One region of the Vibrio porteresiae DSM 19223 genome, then DNA from elsewhere that is predicted to be linked to it. Evidence: predicted binding sites of a transcription regulator. Region 1 holds the regulator's gene; each other region holds the start of a gene.
The links. The regulator CRP, encoded in region 1, controls carbon source genes, mostly activating them, when cyclic AMP is high. The targets are predictions, from matches to a motif close to TGTGANNNNNNTCACA.

Region 1 (4,658 bases):
TTCGCTTCCTGTTAATGAGGAAATGTTAAAAACTCGCATCCAACATTCCGAATACAGTTTTGCCAAACCGGAAGTCACTGAACCGGGAGACGAAGGTTACTTGATGGTCGGTTTCGACAGTGAAACTGGAGAAATCGCTGGAACGACAGGTATCGAAGCGGCGGTCGGATGGGATGTTCCTTGTTACTCTTATCACATCAGCACTATCGTTCATTCTTCACGTCGACTCAAAGTCAAAAACGTAGTTAAGCTACTGACTCTTGGTAATAACTACACCGGGTGCAGCGAAATCTGCACGCTCTTCTTACGTCCTCAATTTCGCCAAGGCCTCAATGGTCGCTTGATGTCTAAATGTCGCTTTTTAATGTTGGCAGAACATCCTGAACGTTTTTCTAAAACCATTTTTGCTGAGATGCGTGGTGTCTCTGATGAAGAGGGTAATTCTCCATTTTGGCAATGGCTACAACAGCACTTTTTCTCCATCGATTTCACGATGGCGGACTATTTGACTGGGATTGGTAATAAAGGGTTTATTGCCGATTTGATGCCTAAATTGCCTATTTATATCAACTTGTTAAGTAAAGAAGCTCAAGCGGTTATCGGTCAGGTTCACGAGAACACGAAACCTGCTTTACGTTTGTTGGAAAAAGAAGGTTTTGTCTGCCGTAACTATGTCGACATCTTTGATGCGGGTCCAACTGTTGAGTGCGATCGCGATCATATCGAATCAGTACAACATTCACAGCGTTTGAAAGTGAAAGTGGCAGAGCATACCAGTTCACAAAATTACCTTATCGCGAATACCTCATTTCGACATTTTCGTGCAACTGCGGCAAAAGCGGCGGTGAGCTGGGAGAACCACAGTGCAATTTTGGCACCTGATGTCGCTCAGGCCTTAGGGGTGGAAAGTGGCGACTACGTCCGAGTGCTAGCGCAATAACGGAAGAAGGAGCAGATAATGACTCAGTGGATTGCAGGACAGTGGATTGAAGGTCAAGGCGAAGCATTTGCGTCCATCAGTCCTTATCAAGGGGATGTGTTGTGGCAGGGGTTTGGTGCCACCTTGTCTCAAGTTGAGTTAGCGGTACAAGCGGCGCGCGAAGCTTTGGTGGCGTGGAAGGCGCTTTCGTTTTCTGAGCGAGAAACATTGGTGCTTAAGTTTGCGGATACCGTCAAGGATAACAGTGAGCTGATTGCTCAGACCATTGCTCAAGAAACGGGTAAGCCGCTGTGGGAGACACGTACTGAAGCTGCTGCTATGGCAGGTAAGGCCGCCATCTCGATTCGCGCTTATCAAGAGAGAACCGGCGAGCGCGCCAAAGAGGTGAATGGTAATCAGGTCGTGCTGCGTCATAGGCCTATTGGTGTCATGGCAGTATTTGGACCTTATAACTTTCCTTGTCATTTGCCCAACGGTCATATTATTCCCGCTTTGCTTGCAGGTAATACTGTGGTGTTTAAACCCTCAGAGCAAACGCCCTTAAGCGGAGAGTTGATGGTAAGACTGTGGCAGAAAGCTGGCTTACCTGATGGGGTATTGAACTTGGTTCAAGGAGCAAAAGAGACGGGCATTGCCTTAGCTCAATCTAAAGGGATTGATGGTTTGCTGTTCACTGGTAGCGCGGCAACTGGGCAGTTACTGCATCGTCAGTTTGCAGGGCAACCAGGAAAGATGCTGGCGCTAGAGATGGGTGGCAATAATCCACTCGTGATCTCCGAAGCGTTTGGTGAGTTAGACGCTGCCATTTATACGATTATTCAATCGGCATTTATCAGTGCGGGGCAACGTTGTACCTGCGCTCGTAGGTTATTTGTACCTATTGGTGATAAAGGTGATGAGCTTTTGGTGCGATTAGTTTCAGCAACTCAGAAACTGCGCATCGATCAGCCTTTTGCCCACCCCGAACCGTTTATGGGAACCTTAATTTCTGTTCATGCTGCGCAAAGTATTGTGGCTGCGCAGGCGCATCTTGAAACCTTAGGCGGTGAGATTTTACTTGAGGCGAAGAACACTCATGCGGCGTTTGTGACCCCAGGGATTATCGATGTTTCCTCTATTGAAGAGTTACCTGATGAAGAGTATTTCGGACCATTACTGCAAGTGATTCGTTATCAAGATTTAAAGCAGGCGGTGACGGAAGCCAACAATACTCGCTTTGGACTTTCTGCGGGGCTTATTTCGACTCAAGATGATGAGTGGCAGTATTTCATTGACCACATTCGCGCCGGCATTGTTAACCGCAATCGACAGCTGACGGGGGCGAGCAGTGATGCACCATTTGGTGGTCCGGGGGCATCCGGTAATTTGCGCCCAAGTGCCTATTATGCCGCGGATTATTGTGCTTATCCGATGGCATCAATGGAAGGGGAGTGCGCTGAATTACCCGCGCAGTTAAGTCCAGGTATTGAGTTATGAATACGCGAACGCAGTTTACGTGTGGCGGCGAACTTAGGGGAAGATGGTCGCTATTTCACAGATAAGGAGAAGCTATGAGTGCTGTCCAACTGTTTGATCATTTGTGGCAAGATTACATTACCCGTTTGTGTCCATCGGCGGACAAAGTTCACCAATTGCTGCAAGAAAACGAACCATTAATCAATGACCACATTGCCTTACGCACGTTTCGCAGTCCACAACTCGGTTTAGAGGTGCTGATGCAGCCTTTTCTTGCCGAAGGTTATCAAGTTGGCGGCGAATATCGTTTTGTTGCCAAAAAGCTATATGCCCGTCATTTACAACATCCAGATCCCAAGTTACCTAAAGTCTTTATCAGTGAACTGCTAGTGGGTGAACTGAGTATGCCAGCACAAAAGCTGATTCATCAATTGCTTGATTCGGTTCCTCAAGTCACTGTGCCATCGTTTTTGTGGCAAGGAAGACCTTGGTCTTTAACTTACACCGATTACCAAATTTTGGCTGCAGAAAGCGAATACGCGGGTTGGTTAGCGGCGCACGGCTATGGAGCGAATCACTTCACCGTGAGTGTTAATCAACTGAGAGCGTTTGAAGAGGTGACGCAGGTTAATGCGCATTTACGCAGTCACGGTTTTGCCATTAATGAAGCTGGGGGAGAGGTCAAAGGTTCTCCTGAGGTGTTGCTTGAGCAATCCTCTACCTTGGCCGACAAGGTTGAAGTGAGCTTTGATGATGTCACGGCCATGATTCCCGGTGGCTTTTATGAGTTTGCTAAGCGCTATGTCATGAGTGACGGCAACTTATATCAAGGGTTTGTTGAAGCGTCAGCAGATAAAATCTTTGAAAGTACTCACCGACAGTAAAATATTACCTACTGTTTCGCGAACAAAAAAAACCACCCCAAGGGTGGTTTTTCTCATTCGTTGCTTGTGAGTACGAATTAACGGGTGCCGTACACGACGATAGTTTTGCCGTGTGCAGAAATAAGGTTTTGTTCTTCAAGCATCTTGAGAATACGACCAACCGTTTCACGTGAACAACCAACGATTTGACCAATTTCCTGACGGGTAATTTTAATTTGCATACCATCTGGGTGGGTCATTGCATCAGGTTGTTTTGCTAGATTCAAAAGAGTCTGAGCAATACGGCCAGTCACATCAAGGAAGGCTAAATCGCCCACTTTTTGGCTGGTCACTTGTAGGCGACGTGCCATTTGACCAGAAAGACGCATTAGAATGTCTGGGTTAACTTGAATTAGCTGACGGAATTTCTTAAATGAAATTTCAGCTACTTCACATGGAGATTTCGCGCGAACCCAGGCGCTACGTTCTTGACCTTCTTCGAAAAGACCAAGTTCACCGATAAAATCACCCTGATTCAGATAGGAAAGGATCATCTCCTTGCCTTCTTCATCTTTAATTAATACCGCAACAGAACCTTTTACGATGTAATACAGCGTTTCTGCCTTCTCACCCGCATGAATCAAAGTGCTTTTTGATGGGTATTTGTGAATATGACAGTGTGAAAGAAACCACTCTAATGTTGGGTCTGTTTGAGGTTTACCTAGAACCATAATATCTCACTTCCTCTGCAGGGTACGCTTGCCGCTATCCATAATTTAGCGAAGCCTTATTCAGGCTTACTAGAATAAGAAGAGTTTGGATTCACTGCAAGTTATCTTGTTTCCGTTAAAGAATAGTATCCTTTTTCACTGCGAATTTCTTGACTTTAATCGTGTCGTTTGGCCGTTTTATTGCGCAAAAACGTGCTTATGATCACGGTATGAAAAGTAAGCGAAATTTACATGTGATGAATTAACCAATTTTGCCGCTGTCTATCAGTTGTTGCAGTATCGGACGCACAATCAATTCCATCGCAAACCCCATTTTCCCGCCAGGAACGACAATGGTGTTATGCCGTGACATAAATGATCCATCTATCATAGCGAGCAGATAGGGGAAATCGACGTTTTTTATGCCGCGAAGGCGTATAACAACAAAACTTTCGTCTAAACTTGGAATGCCTTTCGCATTTAGTGGGTTGGATGTGTCGACCGTCGGAACACGTTGAAAGTTGATGTGCGTACGAGAAAACTGTGGCGTGATGTAATTGAGGTAATCATCCATCGAGCGAACAATAGAATCCATCACGGCTTCACGAGAATGACCTCTATCGCGTGTATCTCGGACATACTTTTGAATCCATTCAAGGTTAACGATGGGTACCATGCCGATCAAAAAAT
Region 2 (4,658 bases), on a different replicon from region 1:
TGTCATTTTCATACCCCACGATAGGTAAATCCCATGGCATTGCCTGAATCAACATGCCAGGTACCCAATGGCGCTTTTCTTCACCGTCAACATAGTTGACTTCAACATGTCCGTAAAAACCGATATCTTGTTTAAATTCTGGACGAGCGACTTCCCAAGGATACCCTTCAATCCCCTGCCAAGCATCGGGGGCTTCTTTTTGCTGACCATTTTCAAACGACTGTTTAAATAGCCCATATTCATAGTGCAAACCGTACCCGACTGTTGGATATTCCAAAGCAGCGCAAGAGTCCATGTAACATGCCGCTAATCGACCCAAACCACCATTACCTAAGGAAGGATCGCGTTCTTCTTCCAACAAATCCGTTAAGTTCTGTCCAAGACCCTCCATGGCTTCGGCAACCGGTTCGTACAAACCTAAACTGATTAGGTTATTACCAGTAAGGCGACCAATCAAAAACTCCAATGATAAATAATTGAGGCTTTTTGCTTTGACGATGCGTTGATCTTGCTCAGTCTCCAGCAAATTAAACATGGTTAATTCGGCCAAAGCTCGTGCCATCGCCAAATACCAAGCGTGCGTTGACGCATGTTCCACCGTTGTTGCGTAAGTTGCGTTGAGGTGGCGTTTAACGTTGTTTTGAAATAGCGCTTTATCAAAGGGGTACTTTTGAGTCGGTTTCATCGAGAAATCTCACTTTTCGGTTTTATCCATCTGAGACATATCGTGCATCTCTTTCAATTAAGACACCTCCTCCTCCCTGTCATACAACGAGGAGGAGATCAGAAGGCGTAGAAATGCCGTACCTGTTTTACTGTGGCGACAAAACGGGTGAGCATACTTACCCACCCTAAATCACCAATGTGTATTTGATAACATTAGCTCTGCTTTTCGTTGCATAGGCAGTTGGAGGGCGTTTTATCTGTACGAAATGCATACTACATCACAAAAATAAGTTATTTTTTGTTCGATTTTCAGCTATTCCTGTACAAGTACTAATCGATTAAGCGCTTCACTCAGTGATTAAAAGTGAGTTACATCACATAAATAGGGCGTAGTTAGCGATTACAAGATGTTGATCGGCATAACGATGATCGACAAGCCATTCGACATGCAATACACATGATCGATGGCAATGATCGTCTTCACGCAAGTATTTGCGATCTCTATGGATAGCGACGTTTGATCCTTATTAGTGATCAAGCGTCATGATGGTGAAAAATCATGTGGATCCCTTCTAAACTGAGTCAACCGGAGCATCAAAATAACACCATAAAACGGCCACGCATTCTGTCGTTATTAACACAAGCGGCTCAATCAAAGTTGGTGCTATTACGCTCTCCTGCAGGTTATGGCAAAACCACTATGGTGTTGGACTGGCTGAGCCAGCAAAAACAGGTAGGTTGGTTCAGTATTGATGAGAGTGACAATGATAGTTACCGATTCGTTAACTACTTAGTCAGAGCCTTAAATAAGGCAACCGATAACAGTTGTTCCAATGCACAAATGCTGGTGGAGCGGCATCAATATGCATCTCTCACTGCCCTATTTGCGACGTTGCTAAGCGAATTGGACTCTTTCCAACAACACGCTTATTTGGTGTTAGATGACTATCATCAGATCCACAATGATGAACTTCACGAAGCGATGCGCTTTTTCTTAAAGCATTTATCGAACCATCTCACCATAGTGATCACTTCCCGTGTGTTGCCGCCACTCGGTACAGCAAACTTGCGGGTAAGAGATCAGATGATCGAAATTGACCACCAGCAATTGGCTTTCGATGTCGATGAAACGCTGCGTTTCATGCAGCAACGTGTAGGACAAACGCTCACCTTAAAACAAGCGCAGCGATTGTGTGACTACATCGAAGGCTGGCCATCGGCTCTGCAATTGGTCGCCTTACAAACCAAACAGATAGCCAGCATCGATCTTTTTAATGCATTAGGCACCAAAGAATTAGGATCGACACATGCCTCTCGAGAAGAGGGGGCAATCCGATCCTTACCCATAGATCACTCCCATTTATGGGACTATTTGATGGAAGAGGTGTTTGCACGTCTCGATCCCCCCACCCAGATCTTTTTGATGCGCAGCTCGGTTATGGAGTATTTCACCGCCAACATGGCATCGACCATTACCGGCTGTCCAGATGCCCTTGGCAAAATTGAATTGCTCGTACGCTCAGGACTCTTTATCTGGCCAATGAACGCCATACCTACTCATCATCAAGGCCGAGAAGAGTGGTTTCGCTTTCATCACCTTTTCGCTGAATTTCTTTGCCATCAACGCAAAGCAAAGATGGCCGATCAAGAATCTCTATTGCATTCACAAGCAACTCAAGCATGGCTCGACGAACATAACCCAAACCTCGCCTTACACCACGCTAGCATTGCTCAAGATGTTGTGCTCCAAACAGATATTTTGAAACATTACGGCTGGGGGATGTTCAACCAAGGCGCATTGGAAGCGCTTGAACACGGCATTAACGCCCTTGATGAAGATACTCTCTATCGCGAACCGACACTCTGTTTAATGCAAGCTTGGCTGGCTCAAAGTCAGCATCGTTACGATGAAGTCGCCAGCTTATTGGAGCAAGCCGATCACCATATGCAGCGATTAGGTGTTCAACCGACAGAGCGTGAACAGGCCGAATTCAATGCCTTAAAGGCGCAAATTGCGATTAACCAAAACCAGCCTGAGCTGGCTCTTTCTCTCGCCGAGCAGGCATTGAGCGTTCTTGATGGCACGATTTACCAAAGCCGCATTGTCGCAACCTCGGTGGTGGGGGAAGTGAATCACGTACTGGGCGATTTGAGTCGCGGTTTATCAATGATGCAGCAAACAGAAAAGCTCGCACGCCAATATCAAGTCTACCCGCAGGCGCTCTGGGCAATGGCGCAACAAAGTGAAATTTTGCTCGCTCAAGGATACTCACAAGCCGCCTACGATATTCAAGATACCGCCCTACTCTTCATTCAAGAACATCAGTTGCAACAGTTACCTTTGCACGAGTTTTTATTGCGTATTCGAGGTCAACTACTCTGGTGCTGGAACCGTCTTGATGAAGCGCAAGAATGTGCCTACAAAGGTCTTGATGTGCTTGGGGATGAAATGAATAGTAAGCACTTACATTGCTATTCATTACTGGCTTTAATTGCCTTAACACGCGGTGAGATGGATAAAGCAGGTCGCTTTATAGATGAAGTTCAACAACGCCTACAAACCTCCACTTACCATGTTGATTGGACGGCTCACGCCTCCTTGGTTCAGTTGCTGTTTTGGCAACACAGTGATGACCTTCAGTCCATTCAGCAGTGGTTGGATAACACTTATCGCCCGGAACACGGTTATAACCATTTTACGCAGTTGCAATGGCGCAACATCACCAGAGCCCAAATGGCTCTCGGTCAGTACAATCAAGCTCAAGAATCGTTGGACTTCATTCAACAAGAAGCGAAGCAGTACCAGCTTACCACTGATCTAAACCGTAATTGGGTAGTTCAGGCTGGCCTAGCTCAACGGCAAAAGAAAAAAGCATTAGCCAATAGAGCGCTAGTGCAAGCGCTGACTCTCACGGTACAAAATGGCATGGTGGGCAATTATCTACTTGATAGCGAAGAACTCGCTCCCGCACTAGAACAAGTGTTACACAGCTCCAAGTTAAGCGATATTGCTCGACATAGAGGCAGCCAGTTACTCAAGAGTATGTTGAATGTGCGAAATAAGCGCTCTATCCACTTTGACGAGGATTTTATACATCAATTGATGAATCGCACTGATACGCCAGAGTTAATCCGCACAAGCCCACTGACGCAGCGAGAATGGCAAGTATTGGGGCTTATCTACTCAGGATTGAGTAATGAGCAAATTGCACAAGAGATGGATGTTGCTGGCACGACGGTTAAAACTCATATTCGCAACCTTTATCAGAAGCTGAATATTGCTAATCGGCGCCAAGCCATTACAACGGCTGAAAAACTGGTAGAAATGATGGGGTATGCCTAACGGCAGCATTGGAATCGCTACCGTTGACACTTTATGGTGTGAAAGGCGTTAGAAAGGACGTGGTGCGAAACCAGTCATCACTTCTAGCTTAAGCGCTTTACCTTCTTTGGTCATTGGGTGTACGACCACGAGACCTTTTACTGATTTTTTAAGTTTACCGAGGTCTGCCTGCTCAGCTTTCGTTAGCTCACGAGCAAACTCCATTTGATTCAAAGTGCGACGTGTTTTATTCACTTCGAATTCTTGCTTGTGTTTCAATTGGGCAAGCTTTTTGGTGAGCTGATCAATTTCGTCAGTGAAGCGAGAAATGAGCTCTTGGTCGCCACGTAAACGTGCTGTATCTAGTTTATGGCGACGAGTGTCGAGGCGGTTGTTCAATTGTTGAATTTCAGTATTTAAGCTCATTTGATTCAGCTCTGTTGGAGAAAACGGCGCGTAGTATAACATCTTCCGCTAGCCCACTGAAACTGAAAAACAAAGGGCACTCCGAAGAGTGCCCTTACTGTATTGAAAACTCGAAGATTTAAATCGCCGCAGTCATCAGCTCCAGCCCTAAGACAGAACTGATTCCCATCACAACAAGCAAAGAGACTTTGAATACCGATTTAGACCAAGCCACGTAATTTTCCTGAGTGACTGGTTTGAATGT
Region 3 (4,658 bases), 1.0 Mb from region 1:
CCACCGGCTTGGCCATTTTGCAGCAAAAAGCCCATGGCACTTTGATGCACTCCGGTAGGCTCTTGAGTCGAACGCCCATTACGCAGCGGCGCGACACCAATAAAGCAGCCATATACCGCACGGGTTAACGCCACATAAATCAAACGTAGGTCTTCGGCTAAACGTTCTTTATCTGCTTGAGCTAACGCTGCTTCGTTACCGGTAATGTCCAACATGGTTTTACCGCTCGCCGCGTCGTAGTACTTACCTTCAGAGGCTGCTCGATAACCAATCACAAACGGTAGAAAGACTAAGTCATACTCCAACCCTTTCGATTTATGAATAGTGACGATTTGCACCAAGTTACGTTCTGATTCCAAACGCTGAATTTGGTCATCACTACCACCTAAACCTTGCGCGACATCGGTCATGGTCTGCGCTAACCAACGCAGCAAACCGTGGTCACTGTCGATATCTTGATTAGCTTGTTGCAGCAGCTCACCTATGTGCAAGTAATCGGTCAAATGGCGCTCGCCATCGGCTTCTTCAAGCCAACGCTCCGCAATATGACGTAGGCTAAGTACCGCGCGTAGCATCGGCAATACACCACGCTCAACCCACAATTTACGATAGGATTTAAATTCGTTGACCGCATTTTCCCACACGTTCTCATCGTTATTGAGCGCGTCAAGCTGCTTGGCATTCAACGCAAACAGCGGACTTGCCAACGCCGCTCTTAGCGTGCGGTCATTTTCTGGGTTCAATACCGCCTGTAGCAAACGCTGAATATCGCTCGCCACACTGCTGGTAAATACACTGTCGCGGTTAGAAAGGTAGACACTGGCAATCCCTTGCGCCGCCAGCGCCTCTTTTATCATGCGCCCCTCACTGCCGGTTCTCACCAACACAGCAATATCCCCGGCAGCAATAGCGTGATCTTGATTAAAGGTCGCCTCACCTTGCTGCGCAGCACTTAAAATGGTCTGAATTTGGCTGGCCGTCGCCTCAGCCATGGTGTTGAGATAATCCCCTTTGGTCATTAAAGAGCCTTCTGTATCGGGTGACCAGTAAGTCAACGCAGGCTGCTTTTCGTTACCGATGAACCACCCTTTTTGATCGGCTTTAGGACTGGCCTTGACCGGATAAAAAGGAATGTCTTCATCATAAATAAAGGGGCTATCTGGGCGCTCAAACACTTGGTTGACGCACGCTACCATATCCGCACTTGAACGCCAGTTGGTGCCCAGGGTGTAATGCGCTGACACCTGATTGCGCGCACGAATATAGGTAAAAATGTCCGCACCGCGAAACGCATAAATCGCCTGTTTCGGGTCACCGATCATAAACAGACCGGTTTGCGGATGCGCCAAGTAAATACGGCTAAAAATACTGTATTGCAATGGGTCGGTATCTTGGAATTCATCGATCATCGCCACCGGGTAAAGCTGGCGAATTCGCTCTGCCAAAATGTCATCATCATCGTTATCCAACGCAGCTGAAAGCTGAGTCAGCAGGTCATCAAACGAGAGCCACTGTTTAGTTTGCTTGGCTTTAGCCAGCATCTGTCGACACTCGCTAATCGCATGAGCAAGTAGTGGCGCTTCAAGATTAACAGGCTGCGCCAAAAACTGCTCAATGGCGACAAACAGCGGATGCTCCGGCGCGCTGCCTTTAGGCGTTTTTTCCATTAAAACCGCTTGAGAAAAACGTTCTAACTTATCGGGAACATCGTAGCCTGTGGTCTCAGAACTTGCCCACAGGCTTACCGCTGCAATCCACTCTGGCAGGGATTTTTTGGTGTAACTGCGCTTATTTACATCTGAGTTGGCAATACACCCCTCAACGTCCGATTCGTGCTCGCGCCATAGCGCTTTGAGCTCATCCACTCGCTGTAAGTTTTGCTGGTGTAACTGCGCTAAGTCGCCACTCATGGGCAGAGTTGTTAAGGTAAGCGGTGCGCCAGTCAAATAACCACTAATGCGTGCTAATAAATCCGCAGGTGAACCCCACATACGACGAATTTCCGCTGCCAGTTGCAGCGGCAAAGGATAAAACTGACGACGCCAGTAATCGGCCACCACTTGAGCTTTTAAATGACTCTCATCGGTCACAAATTCGTTATTAAACCGACTTCCCGATTCAAAAGCATTTTGCGTTAGCATGCGCTGACAAAAACCATGGATGGTATACACCGCCGCCTCATCCATCTGACGTTCTGCTTCGGTTAGCAGTTGCACCGCAAGAGGATGGTCATCGTATTCCACCAGCAAAGGCTTAATCACTGGGTCTTCACTGACACCACGAGCAAACGCCATCTTAGCGGCATGAATACGAGCACGAATACGATCTCGCAGCTCTGCCGTAGCCGCTTCGGTAAAGGTCACCACCAAGATTTGATCGACAGTTAACGGCATTGCATGGCGAGTTTCAGCTGTGCCATGCCCCAAAATAAGGCGCAGATACAAACCAGCGATGGTAAAGGTTTTGCCCGTCCCCGCAGACGCTTCAATCAGTCGCGCGCCATGCAGCGGAAATGTCATAGTATCCAGAGCAATAGGTTCGATTTTCGACGTTACCGACATGGTGCATTACCCTTTAAATTCGTAAGCCAAGACATATGTGATCCAAGCAGCAATATTGTTATTTAGTACCATAAAACAGCAAGATGCCCTGTTTTTGTGAGAGATTGTTCACAGCGCACCATCGCGGTGCTCGATAGAATTCTTTCAACTTAGCGCTGATGGTGAAATCCATCATCAGACGGATACCGAATTACAGGTCCCTCTGACCCGTGGCCGTACAGCGAACACCCTACACAAAAAAACGATTTTCTGACGGCCACAAATTCCTGCTTCATTCCCAAGTTCAAAGCCATCATTGTTCCATCCCATCTTGCATTGCCAATCGCGGCGCTTGTAACACCAACGCACTATTGGTACGAACTTGCTGTGCGAGTTCATCATGCCATTGTGGCCAAATGCGTTGAATATACGGATTATTGCCTTCACCCGTGGTCATATACCCATCGTTAAACGTATCTGCCATTTTCTTCAATGACTTCTCTTCATCATCAACCCAATTGCCCCGGGAGAATCCAGCTTCAACACAGGCGAGTGCCGTACGAGGAAAATAGGCTAATGGCTCAGTGAGCCCTTGATAGAACAGACGCACCAGCTCATTGAGCATCGCGACAGCCTCTTCCTTAGATGCCATCGGTGGCAATATTTGATGCACTACGCCTTCTTTACGGTCGTAACCAATCACATGCGTTGGTTTGTGATGTCCCGTGGATGCCAAACAGAGATGATCAATCCAAGCGGCTAAGATATCTTGCGCGCGAATCGAGCCACTACGATAACGCAGTAACCCTGATTGATAGACCTGAGTCAGCCAGCCGGTGAGTCGAGTTGGTTTTCCTTGCCCAAGGAAGTTGAGTTGAGAATTCACTTCAATGTCCTCAAGGGGCTGCGCGGTTAAAAAGCGAATGCGCTGCGCCAATTCTTGGGTTTGAACTCGATTGGTTTCCAGCTCTAAGGTGCCAAATTCACCGACGGGTAATTTACCCTGTGCTCGCTGCTGTTTAGCAAAGTGGGCAATCGCTTCTTGTTGTTCCACTTCACTTTGGCAGTTCAGCAATAAACCCAAAAGCTCATCGCGTAATTGATAGCTTTCTAGCCCGCCAAGAGCAAACGGCTCATCGTCTTCCATCACTGCGTGGGGCATTTCAAATTGCACTTTGAGGCGACGATTAAAGAAGTACTGCACTGGTAAACGCCAAAAACGTTGCAGCTCGACCAGATCGAGTTCCAGAGGAAACGTGGCATCCAACAAATAATCATCCAGCGGAAGATTAAACTGCCCCGCCGCACTGCCTTGACGCAGCGCCGCTGGCACCCATTCTCGGGCGTAACTGCCATCACGCAAGAAGCTATCAGGACTGAACGGCACCATGGCGTGATGCCGCACTAACTGCGCCACTAATCGCTCGCCCGACTGGTCGCTATCTAAGGTTTCATCGCCGTATAACGCGTAATTCTGTTGGCAATATTCCAATAGCTCACTAACCAAAACCGAAGGAACGCGTTCGGTATTGTCTTGGATAGAGCGTCCTACATAACTGATATACAGTGTTTTTTGTGCTGAGAGCATGGCTTCCAAAAACAGGTAGCGGTCATCGTCACGTCGCGAGCGATCGCCAGGTCGAGTGCGACCGTTCATCAAATCAAACCCTTCTGGCGGCATGGTGCGGGGATAAACACCATCGTTCATTCCCAGCAAGCAGACGACATTAAATGGAATCGAGCGCATTGGCATCAAGGTACAGAAGTTCACTTGCCCAGCTAAGAAGCGCTGGCTGACGCGCGTTCCCGACAGTTTGTTATTGAGGTACTGGCTGATAATGATCGGTGCAATATCCTGCTCATAACGCGCATCAACTAACTGATCTTTCAGTTGTATTAAGGTGTCACGAATCGATTGCAGTGCTAACTCACCTTCCAGATCCACAGCGAAGAAATCGACGAGTAATGAGTAAAGCACCTCACGCCACGCATCAACCGATTGAGTTTGACTCAATAGGCTACGATATCGACTTACGGTCTCAATAAAGTGCGCGAGTTTGCCTGCCAATTCAGCGCTCATCCCTTGCACTTCATTATAGGGAGCAAGCGCCAGTTCCC
Region 4 (4,658 bases), 1.0 Mb from region 1:
AAGCGGCTCGCGCAGGGGAATATGGTCGCGGATTTGCTGTGGTAGCCGATGAAGTGCGCACTCTGGCGTCCAATACGTCAAAAGCAACCGACGAAATTGGCACGATTGTAAAACGCAATACTGAATTAACTCAGAATTCAGAAGAGACGATGGAATCGATTCAACGCCGTGTTGAAGAGTGTAATGACCAATTGCATCGTACTCAGGAGTTAATCGATGCCATCAAATCGGGGGCCGAGAATATCGCTGAGACAGTCAGTGCTCTGAAATCCGATGTGGAACGCTAGAGTTTTCTAAATGACAGGCACAAAAAAGCGCGTTGAACACGCGCTTTTTTAATCACTACAGAACTGGAAATCAGTATTCGATTTTAACTGCTTTTGCACAGGCAATCGCAGCATCAACTGCTTTTTGCGTGTCTTTAGCACGAGCCAGAGCAACACCTAGACGGCGACGACCATTGATTTCTGGTTTTGCGAATAGGCGAATTTGCGTTTGTGGCATTGCTAGCGCTTCTTCTAAACCACTGTAAGCGATGTTTTGTGAGGTGCCTTGACCAAGAATGGCGGCAGATGCACAAGGACCGTATTGGGTAATTTTACCTACAGGCATACGAGTGAAGGCACGTACGTGCAACGCAAACTCAGACATGTCTTGAGAAACCAGTGTTACTAAGCCGGTATCGTGTGGACGAGGTGACACTTCATTGAAGATCACTTTGTCGCCTTTAACGAACAGCTCAACACCAAATAGGCCGTAACCACCAAGGGCATTAACCACTTGTTCTGCAACGTATTCAGCTGCTTTTAGCGCGTTTTCAGACATCACTTGTGGCTGCCATGATTCACGATAGTCACCGTCTTCTTGACGATGGCCGATAGGTGCGCAGAAGTGAACGCCATCAACAGCACGAACGGTCAGCAGGGTAATTTCGTAATCGAAGTCGATAAAGCCTTCCACAATTACACGACCAGCGCCAGTGCGACCGCCTTCTTGAGCGTATTGCCACGCTTTGTCGATGTCGGCTTCAGTCTTAATAACGCTTTGGCCTTTGCCTGATGAACTCATTACTGGCTTACACACGCAAGGGATACCCACTTCAGTGACAGCCGCTGCGAAATCTTCGTAGTTGTCTGCGAAACGGTAAGGTGACGTTGGAAGAGACAGCTCTTCTGCTGCTAGGCGACGAATACCTTCACGGTTCATGGTTAAACGTGTCGCGTTAGCGGTAGGAACAACGTTTAAACCTTGTGCTTCCAATTCAACCAACTTAGCGGTGGCAATGGCTTCAACTTCTGGGACCACAAAGTGTGGCTTTTCTGCTTCAATGACTTTTTGTAGCTCTTCGCCATCAAGCATATTGAACACATAGCTGCGATGTGCCACTTGCATAGCAGGCGCATCAGCGTATCGGTCACAGGCAATCACTTCTAGGCCTAGGCGTTGACATTCAATCGCCACTTCTTTGCCTAGCTCACCAGAACCAAGAAGTAAAACACGAGTAGCATTAGCTCGGGTTGCAGTCCCCAACATACGGAATCCTTATTACGTTTGTATCACTTTGTGAAGTTGCGGCAATGATACGCAAAAAAAATAGAAAAGCAAACGTTTGCGTGCCGCTGGTATGGAAATAATGTGGGCTAGTATACGCTGGAATAATGACGTCTTTATGTCATTGAACCATAACGGTTAGCACATAAATTTTAATCATTATGCGGTGAGTCGGGTGGAAAAAAAGAGAGCTTGGCGGTACTTCAGATATTCAACCAATTGTTGTAGGTAAATTAGGGCAAAAGCCACAGGTGAGGCTTTTGCCCAAACCATCATTATGAGGAGAGTGCTACGTACTCAAGCTCAATATCCGGATTAATCGCTTCTAACGTTGATTGAGTGCAGGCAAGATGGCTAATCGATGCGGTCGCCATTTCTGCTAACGCAGCGTGAGTCATGGTGGAAAACTCATCTCCACCCATGCGCAACTGAACCAGAGCCACTTGCAGTGGTGGTAGGCTAGGGTTAAACGCTGCGTTTTCCGCATAAGCGCCGCTGTAGCTGTTGCCGGTACTCGTTGCTAAAGCCACGCCACTGAAGTTTTGCGTGTAAGGAGCATGGCTGCGATTTAATGCTTGAACGCCTAACTGGACCAGTTCACTGTCACTGTCGCTGGTATAACCGTGATCGATCTTACCCATGAGTAGCGTGGTGATGTCGAGATCCGCTGGGCCAAACGATTCAGGCAAGTAGTGTTGTAGAGTTTGTCCAACTCTTTGTGGCAATTGAATTTTCAGTGTTTTGGCGGTGGTCAATTCATTCATAAATTGACGACAGTGACCGCAAGGTGTGTGGTTCACGGTGACATCCACAATACCTTGTTCACCTTTGGTCCACGCATGGCTGATACCTGCCTGTTCGGCATGGATAGTTTGACCAAGCTGCGCGCCGGAAAATTCCATATTGGCGCCAAAATAGAGGCGTCCACTTAGGCCACGAACCAATGCTCCCACATAAAAATTGGAAATAGGAACATAAGCGTAAGCGGCGGCTAATGGCAGTAAACAGACTCGCAAATCAGCGTCTTGATAACCTGAGATTTCAATAAGTTGGCTGAATTGTTCCGCAGAGATAGTCGCGTCAAAATCGTGAGCTAATACAATTGGAGTCAGATACTCAGCGATCTGCGGTGGTAAGCTGTTCAGTGCCTCCTGAATACGGCCTTTCATAAGCTGTCCTTGTTTGTTTATGGAACAATAGTGTAAGAGACACACAAAACAAAGGTGTGATAAATGTCACATTTAAAATGAAACGATTGTTTATTGTTACATAAAGAGAGTGAGATCACACTTGGGATCGATTACATCCATGCAACCGATAAAATAAGACGGGTTAACTTTTCAGCAACCCGCCATCACATATTGATTCACACTGGATTTGCGAAGCTCGTTATTTGAGCTGTTTTGTCTTTTTAGCCAACCACAATATGATGTAGCCAAAGAACAGCAGTAAAGACAATCGGTGCCAATATTGAGGTGATAATCCCGCAGAGCACAAGCGCGAGTGAGCTGAATGCACCTTCTTGGCCGTCACGTTCAGCGCAGGTTGCGGTGCCCAACGCGTGAGAGACTGACCCCATGGTTAAGCCGCGTGCAATGGGGTGGGTGATATTCAGTAGTTTAAAAATTGGATACCCCAAAATCGCCCCAAACAAACCCACCAACACCACGACAATCGCTGCGATAGAGGGTTCGCCACCTAAGTTACGGGCAACTTCCATCGCAATTGGCGTGGTCACCGATTTTGCCATAAGAGAGGCAATCAGGGTCAAGTTCGTCCCCATCACCACCGCAATAAAACTCGCCGTTATCATCGACATTAAGCTACCAACGGTACAAGCCAGCATGATAATGCGCCAATTAGCGCGAATTTGCGGTAACTGCTCGTAGAGCGGAAATGCAAGGGCGACCACGGCAGGAGCAAGCAAGTCACTAATGTAGACGTTATCGGCGTAGTAGGTGTCAAAGTCGATACCAAATACCATCAAAATAACGATTAACGCCACGATACTCATTAACAGCGGGTTAGCGATGGGTGAATGAATTTTTGTCGCAATCCAGCGACAGATAAAAAAGACCACTAAGGTAAGTACGAGCCACATTATGCTTTCCCCTTAACGCTTTTGGTGTCGGCTTTGATATCGGCTTTCACATTGATGCGCTTACTGTCGGCGTTTAAAAAACGGTCCAAAATTAAGCCCAACGTCACCATGACCAGTGCACTGCCACCGATGGCGCTTGCCAGAATGGCCCACGCATTGGAGAGCAGCATATCAAAGTGGTTCATAAGCCCTACGCTGATAGGGACAAATAACAACATCATGTAGCGGATAAAAAGGTGCGCTCCAGGACGGACCCAGTCAACGGGCGCGAAACCGCTGGCCAAGAGAGCAAAAAGAAGGAGCATGCCAAAGATACTGCCAGGAATCGCAACTCCCAGCAGGTGTTGTATCCAGTTTCCGATCGTCAAACAGATAAAGATCAGGGCGAAGGAAACCACGTATTTTAGAAGTGTGTTTATCATAAAAATGTCACATCAGAAGAAAGACAAACCAAATTTAAGAGGCGAGTTGTTCTACATACCGATATACGGCTTTTAATATCGCGATTTTCTGAGCATCGCTTTCATGTTCGTGAACCAAATTTTCCAAATTGAGCATATAAGCCTCAATATTGTTTTCAAAATACTCTCGGCAGTGATTAGCCCAACGACGTTGCTCTGTATCGCTTAATGTCCATGGATAATGACGCGCACGATAACGGAACAGCAAAGGTTCAATGCGTTTATCACTGAACTGCAAATCTAACGAACCCAATTGTTCTGGGTTGCTTTCACGGATGATCTCCATTGCTGCTTTATCCGCTGGGGAGAAGAAACCGTCATACAACTGTGTGTCTACATCGTCATCTTTAGCAAATTCACGTTCTTGGCTAAAGAGAGTAATGAGTTTTTCGCGAATGGCTGGATGCTCACGCAAGGTCGCCAAATTCGCCAAGCATTGTTCACGATTAATGCCGATGACTTTGGCGTTTTCCGCCGTCAGCGTTTTGGCAGGGGCCAAAATGGGGCATTTATTAAGGTGAACTAATTTCACGGGTACAGGCAAC

Region 2: malT (HTH-type transcriptional regulator MalT) is a predicted target of CRP. The motif match lies at 1,030-1,045, and genes of this name have one in related genera.
Region 3: recB (exodeoxyribonuclease V subunit beta) is a predicted target of CRP. The motif match lies at 2,659-2,674, and genes of this name have one in related genera.
Region 4: cdd (cytidine deaminase) is a predicted target of CRP. The motif match lies at 2,776-2,791, and genes of this name have one in related genera.

Annotation. Positions count from the first base shown of each region.
Region 1 is NZ_AP024895.1:3,304,944-3,309,601, reverse strand. It holds gene astA (arginine N-succinyltransferase) at 1-940, shown strand, start outside; gene astD (succinylglutamate-semialdehyde dehydrogenase) at 959-2,416, shown strand; gene OCV11_RS15125 (DUF1338 domain-containing protein) at 2,491-3,279, shown strand; gene crp (cAMP-activated global transcriptional regulator CRP) at 3,357-3,989, opposite strand; gene OCV11_RS15115 (phosphoribulokinase) at 4,231-4,658, opposite strand, start outside.
Region 2 is NZ_AP024896.1:1,858,325-1,862,982, forward strand. It holds gene OCV11_RS24890 (glycogen/starch/alpha-glucan phosphorylase) at 1-685, opposite strand, end outside; gene malT (HTH-type transcriptional regulator MalT) at 1,226-4,009, shown strand; gene OCV11_RS24900 (YibL family ribosome-associated protein) at 4,058-4,414, opposite strand; gene cyoE (heme o synthase) at 4,533-4,658, opposite strand, start outside.
Region 3 is NZ_AP024895.1:710,311-714,968, reverse strand. It holds gene recB (exodeoxyribonuclease V subunit beta) at 1-2,561, opposite strand, end outside; gene recC (exodeoxyribonuclease V subunit gamma) at 2,854-4,658, opposite strand, start outside.
Region 4 is NZ_AP024895.1:2,277,690-2,282,347, reverse strand. It holds gene OCV11_RS25065 (methyl-accepting chemotaxis protein) at 1-287, shown strand, start outside; gene purT (formate-dependent phosphoribosylglycinamide formyltransferase) at 358-1,533, opposite strand; gene cdd (cytidine deaminase) at 1,827-2,720, opposite strand; gene OCV11_RS10370 (CidB/LrgB family autolysis modulator) at 2,963-3,652, opposite strand; gene OCV11_RS10365 (CidA/LrgA family protein) at 3,652-4,074, opposite strand; gene sbcB (exodeoxyribonuclease I) at 4,109-4,658, opposite strand, start outside.